DNA from 3 places in the Bradyrhizobium sp. B097 genome. Region 3 is predicted to be linked to each of the others. Evidence: riboswitches for the same ligand, from Rfam matches in the RefSeq annotation. Region 3 holds a riboswitch; each other region holds the start of a gene.
What was found. A riboswitch is a leader RNA that binds a small molecule or an ion and turns the genes downstream of it on or off. The one in region 3 is predicted to bind glycine.
Positions count from the first base shown of each region.

Region 1: it holds a riboswitch for glycine, as region 3 does, so the genes downstream of both, AAFG07_RS30685 (D-amino acid dehydrogenase) here and gcvT (glycine cleavage system aminomethyltransferase GcvT) in region 3, are expected to answer to the same signal.
Region 2: it holds a riboswitch for glycine, as region 3 does, so the genes downstream of both, AAFG07_RS33040 (FAD-dependent oxidoreductase) here and gcvT (glycine cleavage system aminomethyltransferase GcvT) in region 3, are expected to answer to the same signal.

Region 1 is NZ_CP152412.1:6,632,199-6,637,379, reverse strand. It holds gene AAFG07_RS30695 (Xaa-Pro peptidase family protein) at 1-611, shown strand, start outside; gene AAFG07_RS30690 (amidohydrolase family protein) at 729-2,168, shown strand; glycine riboswitch at 2,222-2,324, shown strand; gene AAFG07_RS30685 (D-amino acid dehydrogenase) at 2,471-3,754, shown strand; gene AAFG07_RS30680 (NAD/NADP octopine/nopaline dehydrogenase family protein) at 3,942-5,030, shown strand; gene AAFG07_RS30675 (dipicolinate synthase subunit DpsA) at 5,027-5,181, shown strand, end outside.
Region 2 is NZ_CP152412.1:7,189,865-7,195,045, forward strand. It holds gene AAFG07_RS33025 (Xaa-Pro peptidase family protein) at 1-698, opposite strand, end outside; gene AAFG07_RS33030 (hypothetical protein) at 1,144-1,500, opposite strand; gene AAFG07_RS33035 (Lrp/AsnC family transcriptional regulator) at 1,817-2,269, shown strand; partial or broken gene AAFG07_RS33040 (FAD-dependent oxidoreductase) at 2,507-2,629, opposite strand; glycine riboswitch at 2,697-2,789, opposite strand; glycine riboswitch at 2,790-2,875, opposite strand; gene AAFG07_RS33045 (aminotransferase class IV) at 3,669-4,616, shown strand; gene AAFG07_RS33050 (M20/M25/M40 family metallo-hydrolase) at 5,176-5,181, shown strand, end outside.
Region 3 is NZ_CP152412.1:3,459,771-3,464,951, reverse strand. It holds gene alaS (alanine--tRNA ligase) at 1-2,059, opposite strand, end outside; glycine riboswitch at 2,262-2,350, shown strand; gene gcvT (glycine cleavage system aminomethyltransferase GcvT) at 2,492-3,637, shown strand; gene gcvH (glycine cleavage system protein GcvH) at 3,658-4,023, shown strand; gene gcvP (aminomethyl-transferring glycine dehydrogenase) at 4,046-5,181, shown strand, end outside.

The sequences.
Region 1 (5,181 bases), 3.2 Mb from region 3:
CCCTGGGGGCCGATCACTTCAAGCTGATGATCGTGGCGACCGGCGAACGCAGCGTGTTGCCCAACGTCGGCCCGTCGCAGCGCATCTTGAAGCGCAGCGATGTGTGCCGCGTGGAAATCTTCTCCGTGATCGATGGTTATCAGGCGGGGGTCTGCCGCACTGCCGTGGTCGGCCAGGCGCCGCCCATGGCCGAAAAGATCTGGGCGCATCTGGTCGAATGCAAGTACGAGATCATGGAGAAGGTGAAACCCGGCGCGAGCTGTCGCGAGATCTACGACGCGTTCATCGCAAAGCTGAGCAAGCTCAATCTGCCGCCGATTTCGTTCGTCGGACATGGCATCGGGCTGCACCTCCACGAGGATCCTTATCTCGGAGTGACGCCAGTGTTGGGCAAGCCCGGGAGTGACGCGCCACTGGAGGAGAACATGGTGCTTGGTTTCGAGCCGCTCTGCTACGACACCGGCTATGGCTTCGGCATGCAGAACAAGGATATGTTGCTGGTAACCGCCAACGGCTCCGAGTTGCTGTCCGACTACGCCGACACCGATCGGTTGATTCCCGCTGGCACTGCCAAGAAAGGCGGCGCTATGAAGAGGGCCGCGGTCGCCTGACGGCGGTCCTTGGCCGCGAACGACCGGACGACAGGCTTCGCCCGGTCGAGCGCTGCCGAAACTGCTCGTCGTCACGGCGGGGCATACAGTCCGTGAAAGCAAGTATTGGGTGAAGGCATGCGCACACTGATCAAGGACTTGAACTTCGCTTTCACGGTCGACAAAAACGATACGGTCCTGCGCAATGCCAGCTTGGTGATCGAGAACGATCGCATTTCCGATATTGGCCCTGCTAGGGAAGTGGCGGCGCGGCAGAAGAGCGTCAGCTTCGACAAGGTGGTTGACGGCAGGATGCTCGGCGCCTGCCCCGGCTTCGTCGACAGCCACGTCCATCTTTCGGAGACGCTGTCGCGCGCGGTATTTCCGGATAATCTCAACACCCGTGCCTGGGTCTTCCACTGGGCCAAGCCGTTTTACGCTCACATCACTGAAGAGGACGAATATTGGGGCGCGCTGCTCGGCGTCACGGAGATGCTGCGTTGTGGCACCACCTGCTTCCTCGATATGGGATCGCAATACGATCCCGGAATCGTCGTTCGCGCGATGGAGAAGGTGGGCATTCGCGGCATCACCGGGCGGCATGCCGCCGACAATCCTCCGCCGGAGCTTCCTCGTGGCTGGACCAAGGAAATGGTCGATCATCATTTCTTCCCGAACGCCGAAGCGGCGCTCAAGGTCCTTGAGGACTGTGTCATTCGCTACAACGGTGCACTCGACGGCCGCGCACGCTGCTGGGTCAACATCGAGGGCAAGGAGCCGTGCAGCCTCGAACTTCATGTCGGCGCCGTGAAGCTTGCCGAAAGGCTGGGCGTCGGCACGACCTACCACCTTGCAACATCGATCGAGGAGGCGAGGGTCTGCGAGAAGAAGTATGGCGCATGGCCGATCACCCGCATCGACAGGGCTGGAGGCATCCAGAAGAACCTGGTGATCGCCCATGGCGCGGCAGTGTCGGACGACGAAGTCCGCCTGCTTGCCGACCGTGGCGCCAGTGTCGCCTTCTGCCCGTGTTCGTCGTTCAAGCTTGGCAAGGGCGCAACCGCCATCGGAAAGTATCCGGAGATGGTGAAGGCGGGCGTGAAAGTCGGACTCGGCACCGACGGGGTGTCGGCCGCAGGCAACATGAATCTGATGCGGCAAATGCTGATCGTCGCAGGCATGTTCAAGGATGCACGCCTGCAACCGGATATCTTCACGGCGCGCCAGGCCCTGCGTGCGGCGACCATCGAAGGCGCGAGGGCGTTGATGTGGGACGACGAGATCGGCTCGCTGGAGATCGGCAAGAAGGCTGATCTCATCCTCTTTGATCTCGACCACGTGGAGTGGACGCCGTTCCACGACCCACTGCAAGCCCTGGTGTTCTCGGCGTCGACCGCTTCGATCGCCCAGACCTGGGTCGACGGCAAGGTGCTGTACGCCGATGGAAAGGTGCAGGGCGTCGACGAGGCAGAGATTCGGCGTAAGGCTCGCGAACTTGCCGCGGCAGCGGTCGAGCGCGCCGGTCTGCATGAGGAACAAGTTGAAACAACCACCACTCTGTACGACGGAGGGAATTGATAGCTCGCCTTCCATGGCGGAGGCGCATGGCAGCCAAAGAATTCACGCGTTCAAGAGGCTGCATGGGAGAGACCGGTCGCCGCCGTGGCGGTATTGGCCGGCGCCGAAGGAGCAACCCCCAGGAAACTCTCAGGCAAAGGTGACCATGCAGCTGAACGATCTGGAGAGTGGCACTGCGAGTGCCCACCGAAGGGGACCGCCGCACCGGCCAAGCCGCCGTGGCTAATCTCTCAGGTACAGCGACAGATTGGGGATGAGCCGCGGGCTTCGGTCCGCTCCCAATTTCTATCGCGGAGAGAGTAATGCCCCATATCGCTGTCATCGGCGCTGGTATCACCGGCGTCACCACTGCCTATTCCCTTCTCAATCGCGGCTATTCCGTCACGGTGATCGACCGGCAGCGTTATGCCGGAATGGAGACGTCGTTCGCCAATGGCGGCCAGCTATCGGCGAGCAATGCCGAGGTCTGGAATAGCTGGTCGACGGTTTTCAAGGGAGTGAAGTGGATGCTGAAGCGCGATGCGCCGCTGCTGATGAATCCTGCACCGACCTGGCACAAATATGCCTGGCTCGGGGAATTCGTCTACAACATCGGAAAATATCGCAGCAATACGATCGAGACCGTGCGGCTCGCCATTGCCGCGCGCAAGCACCTGTTCGAAATTGCTGAGCGCGAGCACATCGACTTCGATCACGAACGTCGCGGTATCCTGCATATCTATCGGGACAAGGCCAGCTTCCAGCATGCATTGAAGGTCAATGCGATTCTGGTGGACGGGGGCCTGGACCGTCGTCCGGTCACCGCCGCGGAGGTGAAGTCGATCGAGCCAACCCTGCATGGCGATTTCTTCGGCGGCTTCTACACCCCGTCGGATTCCACCGGTGACATCCATAAGTTCACCTACGGACTTGCCAAGGTATGCGAGCAGCGAGGTGTCCGCTTCATCTTTGACGCCACGGTGAGGCGGATCGATCGGAACGGCGTTTATCGCATCGCACATTCGTATGAGGCGTCTTGCGGCGATCAGGGCCTGGTCGATCAGATCATCGAGGCCGATGGCGTCGTCGTATGTGCCGGATCGGCGAGTCGCAACTTGGCTGCGATGCTCGGTGATCGCCTGAATATCTATCCGGTGAAGGGCTATTCGATCACCGTGCATCTCGACGACGAGCGGAGTCAAAAGGCCGCCCCCTGGGTGAGCCTGCTTGATGACGGCGCCAAGATCGTGACCAGCCGGTTGGGCGCCGCGCGCTTTCGCGTGGCGGGCACCGCAGAGCTCAACGGCATGAACCGCGACATACGCCACGACCGCATCAAGCCGCTGGTCGACTGGACGCGAACGCTGTTCCCGTCCGTCGATACCAATCGCGTCGTGCCGTGGGCTGGGCTGCGTCCGATGATGCCCAATATGATGCCGCGGGTCGGGAAGGGCAGGATGCCCGGGGTCTTCTACAACACCGGCCACGGTCATCTGGGTTGGACGGTTTCGGCCGCGACGGCGGAGATGGTCGCCGAATGCGTCGCCGGCGAAATAACTGCCGGTCGTATGGAGCATTTCCGCCTGGACGCGGAGCAAACGGCATGAACGGATTCACGGCGTTGGCCTTCGCGCCGTTGCCGGACGCCCGGACCATGTGTCCGTTGCTGCGGATGCATGGGCACCCCTCCGTGGGCGAGCGCTCGTTCAGCTTGACAATGGCGTATGTGATCATACTCTGTGATCAAAATATATCTCAGGAGGTGCCCTTGCGCTCGGATCTGCGGAGGCCAGAATGAAGGTTGCTGTACTGGGAGCGGGGGCGGGCGGCGCGGCCTCGGTCGCGGAGTTGGTTCAGGCGGGCCACTCCGTTCACTTCTGGGGGCGTTCGGCCGAAACGCTCGAGCCGCATCTCAGGCTCGGCGGTGTTGCGTTCGACGGAAAGCTCGGCGAGGGGGTCGCCAAGCCTGCCCTGATCACGACCGATCTCAAATCAGCCATCTCCGGGGTGGACGTAGCGGTGGTCGCGCTTCCGACGTTCTCGCATTCGGCCATAGCCAAGGCACTCGCCAAGGCCGGCTGGCCGTCGAACAGGCCCGTCGTGCTCAATCCTGGTCACACCGGCGGGGCACTGGAGTTCGCGGAAACCTATTCGCGCACCGGCTGCGCAGTGCCGCCGGTGGCGGAATTCTCCACGCTCACCTATGTCGCGCGCAAATACCGCCCCGATGCTGTGACCGTCAGCGGTCGGGCGAAGCAACTGAAGGCTGCGGCTCTCAAGGGAGGCGCGGAAGCCTTGGAGGTCGCGGCAAAACTGTATCCGGGCGTGGTACCTGTAGCCGACGTGATCGCCTCCGACCTTTCCAACGTCAACATGATCCTGCATCCACCTGGCGCGGTGCTGGCTGCCGCTTGGGTGGAAGCGACCGGCGGCAGCTTCACGTTCTACGTCGACGCAATGACGCCCGGCGTCGCCCGGGTGATGCGGCAACTGGACGATGAGCGGCTGGCAGTCGCCCGGGCATTCGGGCACGAACTGCCGAACCTGATCGAAGAGATGAAGCTGCTCGGCACGGTCGAGGCCGATGTGGTCGACGTTACCGATTACGCCGCCGCGATTGCCGGCGGCGAGGCCAATCGCCGTATCAAGGGGCCGGACTCGCTCGAGTCCCGCTACTACAAAGAGGATTTCGGCCATGGCCTGCTGCCCTTCATCGAATTTGCAGGGATCGCCGGGGTAGATGTGCCGGTGGCGACCTCGCTCTATCGCCTCGCGCAGGCCGCGGTCGGAACAGACTTCCGGATTGGCGGGCGGACTGCGGAAGCGATGGGTATCTCCGGTATGTCCAGGGATCAGCTCATCGAGAAGGTAAGGGCCCCATGAGTTGGCAGAACACGGTTATCGCCATAGTCGCCGGCGACGCACGCGAACAGGAGATCGCCCGCTGCGCCGTGAGGGCTGGAGCCGTCGTTCGGGCGTACGGTTTCCCGTGGCCTGATGAGGGCATCGAGGGCGTCTATCATGCTTCCGACGC
Region 2 (5,181 bases), 3.7 Mb from region 3:
TCCGCGTTTGGCCGGGTATAGGAGAAATCGCCACGTCCAAAGCGGACAGGAAGCCACTCGACACTGTCTGCGCCGCGACCGATCATCCGCTGCTCAAGCAATTGACCGAACTCGTACTCGCTCACCCCGGGCCGGAGGCCGGCCAGTCCGTCAAAAAACGAATCCGTCGCAACGTTGCAGGCCGCTCGAATTGATTGAAACTCGTGCTCACTCTTGATCAGGCGCTGGCGCCAGATCAGATCGGCCGCATCGACGGGCCGGAACTGATGGGGCGCGGCACGCAGAAGATCGATCAGCATGACCGATCCGCGGCCGAACATGTCGAAACCATAATCAAAGCCGATTGCCGAACCGCCCGGAAGCCCGTGCAAAAACGTCGCGGCCGCCTGAAGTGCACTGTCGGTGAACCCGTCATAGTAGACAGGGCGCACGTCCGCATTACGAATCTGGCGCGCGTTGCGCTGCTCAATCCGGGAGATCAGGATCGATACGCCCGGCTGATCGCGCCGAACAATCGCCAGCATCGGACGCGCGTCCGAAATCCAGTACAGGCTGCGAAATCCCGTGTAGTATTCGAAGTTGTGTCGGGACGTGAGAACCAGCGCCTCAATCGCCGCCCCGGCCATGTTATCCCTAAGGCGAGAGATTCGTGAGCTTATTTCAGCATCACTCGGCCAGGACGGGATCGTGCTCGACATCTTTATTGCTCCATGGAATGGCCGATTACACCAAACGGTGACACGGACCGCCTTCTCCGCGCTCCAGGCACACTCACGCCATTACCGCTTCTCGGAAGACCAGCGAGCGGCCTAATCCCGGCCACGCGACGACGAACGCGTCGTGGATACTGGATGACAACGGCGCGCTCGCGGGGATGAACACGGCGCCATGCCCTCTCGAGATCAACAGCCAGTCTTTTGCGGGCTGGCTCCTCCGGCGCCGACACATCCCGTGAGCTCCTTGGCTCGGTGTTGCTTCCCCTGCTTCGCAAGCACTACCTTGATGATATGCCTTATATACCAGCTATATTAGAGCTACCATATTTATCGCGCGGGTCAACCTGGAACAGATATGGCAACGCTGTTATCCGGGTTGCTGTACCACGCGAGATTGGCGAGCTCACCGATGGTGCGACTGACGCTCTCATGAAAGCGCGCAGGTGCAACGCCAGGCCAGGTAATTGCGAAGAACACGGTCACTGTTCAAACAGGTGTTCGGCCGTAACCGGTAAAACTGAAACCGGTGGACGATCGACACACGTGAAAGCGGGCCGGAGGCGTCGCTGCGGTGCTTCAGGAACAGGACCCTTGAGCCGGGTTGTCCGGGCGCGAATTGGCGGACTGGCAGCGGATTTAAGATCCGGGTGTTGCCCCCGCGGGCCGAAGAGTGCGGTCTTCGGCCGATTTCGGCGGTGACCTCGCTGGCTCTTTCCTGGGCTGACACATCAGCCTGACAAAGCGCCTGCCAACAGTGTTCTTCCAGGACGATATTTTCACTCATAAGCAACAGCTCCACGATTTCGGCTCCGGCGCAGCGTTCCTGGTGTCAACCATTCGTGGGCCCGTTGGCTCGGGACGCCCGGGACGCCCGAGCCTTCTTTTCGCGGCCTTTAGTTGGGTCGATTGGCCGGCGCAGCTGTTCGGCTGGCCCCCAACGGTTCAGACCGCAGGACGGAATAGAGTTTGGTTGCAAAATGCGCAGCCCGGTGAAACAAGCACCGCAGGATCGATGCAACCTAGAAAATTCGCTCGCTGATTTCGATACCAATGCGGTGCCTCGCGATTGGAACCCTTTAAGAGATAGCCGGGTGCGGCAAATGGACGACCTGGATCGACGAATTCTTGCGACCCTGCAGAGAAACAACCAGCTTTCCTTTGCCGAGCTCGCGGAAGCCGTGGGCTCGTCTCCAGCCTCGTGCATGCGACGGGTGAACAAGCTGCGTTCGAATGGCGTGATAGTTGCGGATATCTCGCTCGTCGATCCGAAAGCGCTCGGCAAATCGCTGACTGTCGTTGTCACAGTTCAACTCGACCGGGAGCGGCTTGACCTTGTGGACGATTTCAAACGCGCAATGCGCGCCGCCAATGAGGTCAGCCAGTGCTACATGGTCACCGGCGATGCCGATTTCGTTCTGGTCGTTACCGTCGACGACGTTGAGGCGTTCGACCTCTTCGTGAAGACGAAGCTTTACACAAATCCGAACGTACGGAAATTCCAGAGCATGATCACGCTTGATCGCGTTAAATTCGAGCCGAGAATCAGGGTGTAGCGGGAACGAGGCAAATCAACGGCCTCTCGATATCGAACTGTCCGCTGAATCATTCGGGCTCGAAAGCACGAACGTCCCAGGCTCGCTCTATCGTTCCCGCGGCTCGCGCAGGCCGGTTCGCAATATTCCCTGGAAGAGCTGGGTTGCGATCGGCCGGCAGCTCCTCCAAGGGGATCAGCTGCTCACACCGGCATTGGCAGTGCCGCCCACCAGCCCCGCGGCCATTTCCGCCGTTATGCATGACAGTAGCTGACCGCCATCTGCAAATGACGTTTCCATTGCCGGATAACGGTGGCGATCGATCACGGTCACCTGGTGGCCACGTTGCAACAGCGCGTAAGCCGTTGTGACGCCAGCGATGCCTGCACCTGAACGATGATATGGGACGTTATCTCTCCAACAGCAGGGTTCGGCCTTCCGCCAGTCCTGGCCTCCATCTGTCTTCTACCTGAGAGATTTTTCCTCGCTGCGAGAGGATCCCCTTCGGTGAGCGCCGATCGCGGCTGCTCTTCAGATTGTTCGGCATTGGAAGTCCTTTTGCCTGAGAGTTTCCTGGGGGTGCTCCGTCGGCGCACCTTCGACAGGTGCCTCTCCTATCCAAGCCTTGAGAACGGCTATTCCATTTCCGGATCATCTGCCGCGCAGGGCTCTATTCTCACATGCGTCTCCTCGTAATGCCGGATGCCAAATCGCGTTCATGCTTCGAGTTCTCGCACTTCGCAGGCACGCCAGACCGGCCGCAACGGCTCTTCAGTGCGCCGCGGCGCGATCAATGACATATTTGGCAGTAGATTTGCGCCAAAATGCTCCGGTCGATGAAATAGACGGTACAAAGAACGACGCAAGTCATGGCAAAGACTTCTTGAGGCGTAACCCGCACGAGGCGATCGCAAGAACCAGCCCCTACCGGGCCGTCCGCGCTTCAGGCCGACAGCCCGGCTGGTACGCGGTGCCCCAAGGGACCGGACCGCGTCATTGTCCCACGGGCTCTTCTGTCTGTGGGCCTTTCAACTTCAGCGACGGCAACGGCGCTATCGCCACCCTGCCCTTTGCGTTCAAAGAGCGTGGAATTGATGAAACCACCGGGTCGCGGCAGAGCCCCGAAGAAGGTCATCGCCACGAGCCGCACGCCGGGCGGCTTGCTCTCGCTCTTCTTGAGAAGCCCGACGCCGCAAAAGCAACCCACGAAACGCTGGTCTCGGGAAGCGGGCGATGCATGAATTCATCCACGACGACAGGCAATTTGGAGCGTTCGTTGCGCATATGGCCTGCAATTGATTTCCAGGCACCGGCAAGACGTGAGAACCAGAAGCGGCTGCCGACGGGAAGTTGCGATTTGGTGACGGACCGTACCGCGGCGGCAAGGCAAATCGCCCGGAGAACCACCGTGAAGATCACACTGACTGACGCCGCAAATGCGCTGCCAGGCACCGAACAGAATCACATTGACCGGCGTCGTTATCCTCACGGCATAGCATTCATGGATGGTCAGTATCTTCCTGTGTCCCAGGCCAAAGTTTCGGTGCTGGACTATGGCTTCCTTCACTCCGATGCAACCTATGATACTGCACATGTGTGGGAGGGGCGGTTCTTCCGCCTCAATCTCCATTTGGACCGGTTCTGGCGCAGTGTGGAGCGCCTTCGTATGAAACTCCCGTACAGCCGCGACGAGGTGGAGGAGATCCTCCACAATTGTGTGGCGCTCTCGGGTCACAAGTCCGCGTATGTAGAGATGATCTGCACACGCGGATCGTCGCCGACCTTCAGCCGTGATCCGCGCCAGGCGGAGAACCGCTTCATCGCGTTTGCCGTGCCCTTCGGTTCCGTCGCCAGCAAGGAGCAACTCGAACGCGGGCTGCATGTTTCGATCAGCGGGACTATTCGAATTTCCCCAAAATCGGTCGACCCTTCCATCAAGAACTATCATTGGCTGGACCTCGTGATGGGCCTGTTCGATGCCTATGACGCCGGCGGCGAAACCGCACTTGTTCTGGACGCCAACGGAAATATTGCGGAAGGTCCGGGCTTCAATGTCTTCATCGTCAGGGACGGCGCGCTGCGTACTCCGGCATTTGGCGTCCTTCCCGGCATCACGCGCCGAAGCGTGTTCGACCTTTGCGCGGAGATCGGACTGCCCGCCAAAGCTGCCGACGTCTCTCCCGCGGAACTGCGCGCCGCCGACGAGGTCTTCATCACATCGACCGCGGGAGGCATCATGCCCGTGACCCGCGTCGACGCAGCCCCGATCGCCGGCGGCTGCGTCGGTCCGATCACGCGGCGCATGATCGACATGTACTGGCAGAAGCATCGTGATCCGGCCTGGTCCATGCCCGTCGCCCATGTCTAGAGCGACCCGGCCGGCTGTCGAATGGCCGCCGCTTTCTCTCCTGTCTGCGGTCGGAGCTTTCTGTCATCAATGCACTGAATGCCTGCGCCACACTTGCCTCGGCCCCGCCGAGAGTGAAAGATCGCGTGTTGCGGCCAGGGCGGGCCCCGACTGCCATGGCATGACCCCGGTGCGCTTTGTTTGCGGCACAGGAGGCATAACCCGCTCGAAGCGTTTTTCTTCGCCTTGAGGCTGCGACCTTCTATTCGTCCTTCGGGCCAACAGCGCTCTGTTCGAGACGCTCACAAGCAAGCAGGAGGCCCGTCCCGGATCCGGCAAAGAGACAGCTGAACAAGATCGATACGTTCCGGACGCTTCAACGGGAAGCCAGCGGCTAGCGGCAGTATCTGTACCAGAATCCGGAAGTGGAATTTCAGCTCAGCAACACGGCTGGATTCATCGCCGGGAAACTCGCCTCGTTTGGCATAAACCATGTTGTCACCGGCATCGCGGAGATGGGCGTCGTCGCGCTCATACAGGGAAACGGCGGCGACGGGCCACCATCGGGCTCAGGGCGGACATGGAC
Region 3 (5,181 bases):
CGCCGGTGCGGCGAACATGGGTGCCGCCGCAGAGCTCGACCGACCAGCCGAGCGCGTTCTGGCCGTGCTCGCGGGCGCTCTTCCCCATCGAGACGACGCGAACCTCGTCGCCGTACTTCTCGCCGAACAGTGCGCGCGCACCGGCCTCGCGGGCGTCGTCGACACCCATGACGCGGGTCGTCACCTCGTCATTCTCCAGCACGACATCGTTGGCGATGTCCTCGACCCTGGCGAGCTCTTCCGGCGTGATCGGCTTCGGATGCACGAAATCGAAGCGCAGGCGATCGGGCGCGACCAGCGAGCCGCGCTGCGCGATGTGATCGCCGAGCACCTGACGCAGCGCCTCATGCAACAGGTGCGTCGCCGAGTGGTTGGCGCGGATCGACGAACGCCTGGCGTGGTCGACCTCGAGCTGCAGCGCGGTGCCGACGTTCAGGGTGCCCTGCTCCACCGTGCCGACATGCACGAACAGGTCGCCGGCCTTCTTCTGCATGTCGGTGACACGGAACTTGACGCCCTCGCCCGTGAGGACGCCGACGTCGCCGACCTGACCACCGGACTCGGCATAGAACGGCGTCTGGTTCAGCACGATCGCGCCGCTCTCGCCGGCCTTGAGGCCGTCGACCTCGGCGCCGTCCTTGACCAGCGCCGTCACCACGCCTTCCGCGCTCTCGGTCTCATAGCCGAGGAATTCGGTTGCGCCGAGCTTCTCGCGCAGCGGGAACCAGATCGTCTCGGTTGCCGCCTCGCCGGAGCCTGCCCAGGAGGCACGCGCCTTTTCGCGCTGGCGGTTCATCGCATCGGTGAACGAGGCCTGGTCGACGCTGATGCCGCGCGACTTCAGCGCATCCTGCGTCAGGTCCAGCGGGAAGCCATAGGTGTCGTACAGCGTGAACGCGGTGTCGCCGTCGAACATGTCGCCCTTCTTGAGGCCGGCGCTCTTCTCGTCGAGGATCGACAGGCCGCGCACCAGCGTCTTGCGGAAGCGGGTCTCTTCCAGCTGCAGCGTCTCCTCGATCAACTTCTCCGCGCGCACCAGGTCCGGATAGGCCTGGCCCATCTCGCGGACCAGCGCCCAGACCAGGCGATGCATCAGCGGCTCGCTCGCGCCCAGGAGCTGCGCGTGGCGCATCGCGCGGCGCATGATCCGGCGCAGCACATAGCCGCGGCCCTCGTTCGACGGCAGCACGCCGTCGGCAATCAAAAACGCCGAGGAGCGCAGATGGTCGGCGATCACCCGGTATGACGCCACGTTCTGCGCGTTCGGCCCATGGCCGAGGGCCGAGGCGGCCGCATCGATCAGATGGCGGAACAGATCGGTCTCGAACACGCTCTCGACGCCCTGCAGGATGGCCGCCATGCGCTCCAGCCCCATGCCGGTGTCGATCGAGGGACGCGGCAGCGCCACGCGCTCCTCCTTCGTCACCTGCTCGTACTGCATGAACACCAGATTCCAGAATTCGAGGAAGCGATCGCCGTCCTCCTCCGGGCTGCCCGGAGGTCCGCCCCAGATATGCTCGCCGCGATCGATGAAGATCTCGGAGCACGGACCGCACGGGCCGGTATCGCCCATCGCCCAGAAATTGTCCGAGGTCGCGATGCGGATGATACGATCGTCCGAGAAGCCCGCGATCTTCTTCCAGTAGCCGGCGGCCTCGTCGTCGGTGTGGTAGACGGTGACGAGCAGCTTGTCCTTCTTCAGCCCGAAATCCTTGGTGATCAGATTCCAGGCGAGCTCGATCGCGCGCTCCTTGAAGTAGTCGCCGAACGAGAAGTTGCCGAGCATCTCGAAGAAGGTGAGATGCCGCGCGGTGTAGCCGACATTGTCGAGGTCGTTATGCTTGCCGCCGGCGCGCACGCACTTCTGCGACGTCGTGGCGCGTTGATAGCCGCGCTTCTCGACGCCGGTGAAGACGTTCTTGAACTGCACCATGCCGGCATTGGTGAACATCAGGGTCGGGTCGTTGCGCGGAACCAGCGGCGACGACGCCACGATCTCGTGGCCGTTCTCCTTGAAGAAGTTCAGAAATGTCGACCTGATGTCGTTGACGCTGCTCATGTTCATCCAATCGGAAAAAGGGGCCGGCCAGCCGCAAAAAGGCGTCATTTTCCGGCCGAACGCTTTTAGACATTGCCAGCTGCGGTGTCCAGAAACTGTGCAGGCGGATCATGGGCTTGCCGCGGCAGCACAAAGCCCATTGGATAGCAGCGAGAGCTGCGTTGACAGTCTTGGTGGCGCCGTGTTTTCTACCTACCTGTTATTAGTCACGTCGGGAGAGACCGGCCTTACCGCCGGCGCCGAAGGAGCAACCGCCCCGGAAACTCTCAGGCAAAAGGACCGCGTGACGTCTAACATCTGGAAAGAGGCGCTGGGGTTCTCCCCGATGCGTCCGCCGACGGGATAATACTCTCAGGCACAGCGACAGATGGGGCTTTCTGCAGGTTTCTCAAGGGGAAATAGGTCCCCGGCGGGAACCGCGAGGGCCCTGTGATGCTTGCGCGCGAAACCTCCCCGCTGAAACAGACCCCGCTGCACGCGCTGCATCTGGCGCGCGGCGCCAAGATGGTGCCGTTCGCCGGCTATGACATGCCGGTGCAATACACCGCCGGCGTGCTGAAGGAACATCTCCACACCCGCAAGGAAGCCGGCCTGTTCGACGTGTCCCACATGGGACAGCTCGTGCTGAAGGCCAAATCCGGCAAGGTCGGCGACGCGGCGCTCGCACTGGAAAAACTGGTGCCGCAGGACATCGCCGGCATCGCGCCGGGACGGCAGCGCTACGCGCAATTCACCAACGACGACGGCGGCCTGCTCGACGACCTGATGGTGGCGAATTTCGGCGATCACCTGTTCCTGGTGGTCAACGCCGCCTGCAAGGCCGAGGACGAGGCCCATCTGCGCGCGCATCTCTCCGAAGCGTGCGAAATCGTGTCGCTGGCCGATCGCGCGCTGATCGCGCTGCAGGGGCCGAAAGCCGAATCGGCGCTGGCGAAACTTTGCCCAGATGTCAGTTCGATGAAATTCATGGACGCCGGACCGCGCCGCCTCAGTGACATTGACTGTTTCGTCTCGCGCTCCGGCTATACCGGCGAGGACGGTTTTGAGATTTCCGCGCCCGCAGACAAGGCGGAGGCTCTGGTCACTGCACTGCTGGACAATCCCGATGTACTGCCGATCGGGCTCGGCGCACGCGACAGCCTTCGGCTCGAGGCCGGGCTTTGCCTCTATGGCCACGATATCGACACCACGACGACGCCGGTCGAAGGCGCGCTGGAATGGTCGGTGCAGAAGATTCGCCGCAGCGGCGGCGCCCGCGCCGGCGGTTTTCCGGGCGCTGACAAGATTCTCACCCAATTCGCACAAGGCGCTTCCCGCCGCCGTGTCGGCCTGAAGCCCGATGGCCGCGCGCCGGTGCGCGAAGGCGCCGCGCTGTTTGCCGATCCGACCTCAACCGAGCCAATCGGCAAGGTGACCTCGGGCGGCTTCGGCCCGAGCCTCAATGCGCCGGTTGCGATGGGCTATCTGCCCACCGCCCTCTCCGCCGTCGGCACCACGGTTTTCGCCGAAGTGCGCGGCCAGCGGCTGCCGCTCAAGGTCGCCGCCACGCCCTTCGTTCCCAATACCTACAAACGCTAAACGCCAAAGGACCGATCCCCATGACGACGCTGTACACGTCCGACCACGAATGGCTCCGCATCGAGGGCGACGTCGCCACGATCGGCATCACCGATTACGCGCAGTCGCAGCTCGGCGACGTCGTGTTCGTCGAGCTGCCCAAGGTCGGCCGCAGCCTGAAGAAGGCCGAGGCCGCTGCCGTCGTCGAATCCGTCAAGGCCGCCTCCGACGTCTACGCGCCGATCACCGGCGAAGTGATCGAGGTCAACGAGGCGCTCGCGGCCGAGCCCGCGCTGGTCAATTCGGATGCCGGCGGCAAGGCCTGGTTCTTCAAGCTGAAGATATCAGACAAGGGCGAACTCGGCGGCCTGATGGATGAGGCCGCCTACGCCGCGCACACCGCCTGAGGATCACCCCAAGGATTAGCCCATGAACGCGCCCTTCAAGCCGATCAACGAAGCCGCCACCGATTTCGTCCGCCGACACATCGGACCATCCCCGCGCGACATCAACGCGATGTTGGAGACGGTCGGCGCCGCGAGCCTGCAGGCGCTGATGAATGAGACGCTGCCGGCGTCGATCCTTCAGAAGGCGCCGCTCGATCTCGGCCGGGCGCTGAGCGAAACCGAAGCGCTCGCGCATATGAGCGAGCTCGCCGCGCAGAACCAGGTGTTCACCTCGCTGATCGGCCAGGGCTATTCCGGCACCATCCTGCCCGCGGTGATCCAGCGCAACATCCTGGAGAACCCGGCCTGGTACACCGCCTATACGCCGTATCAGCCGGAGATCAGCCAGGGCCGGCTCGAGGCCCTCTTCAATTTCCAGACCATGATCTGCGATCTCACCGGGCTCGATGTCGCCAACGCCTCGCTGCTCGACGAGGCGACCGCGGCGGCCGAAGCGATGGCGCTCGCCGAACGCCACTCGCAGGTGAAGGCGAAGGTGTTCTTCGTCGACAAGGAAGTGCATCCGCAGACGCTGGCTGTGATGCGCACGCGCGCCGCCCCATTGGGCTGGGCGCTCGTCGTCGGCGATCCCCTGACCGAGCTCGACAAGGCCGACGTGCTCGGCGCGCTGCTGCAATATCCCGGCACGACGGGCGCGGTGCGCGACCTCCGGCCGGCGATCGCATCGCTGCGCGCCAAGGGCGCGCTTGCGATCGTCGCCGCGGACCTGCTGTCGCTGGCCCTGCTGACCTCGCCCGGTGAGCTCGGCGCCGACATCGCAATCGGCTCGGCGCAGCGCTTCGGCGTGCCGATGGGTTATGGCGGACCGCACGCCGCCTACATGGCGGTGCGCGACACGCTGAAGCGCTCGCTGCCCGGCCGCATCGTCGGCCTTTCGGTGGATTCGCGCGGTGCACCGGCCTATCGCCTCGCGCTGCAGACCCGCGAGCAGCATATCCGCCGCGAGAAGGCCACCTCCAACATCTGCACCGCGCAGGTGCTGCTCGCCGTGATCGCCTCGATGTATGCGGTCTATCACGGCCCCGAAGGCCTGACCTATATCGCACGCGGCGTGCATCGCCGCGCCACCGTACTCGCCGCGGGCCTGCGCAAGCTCGG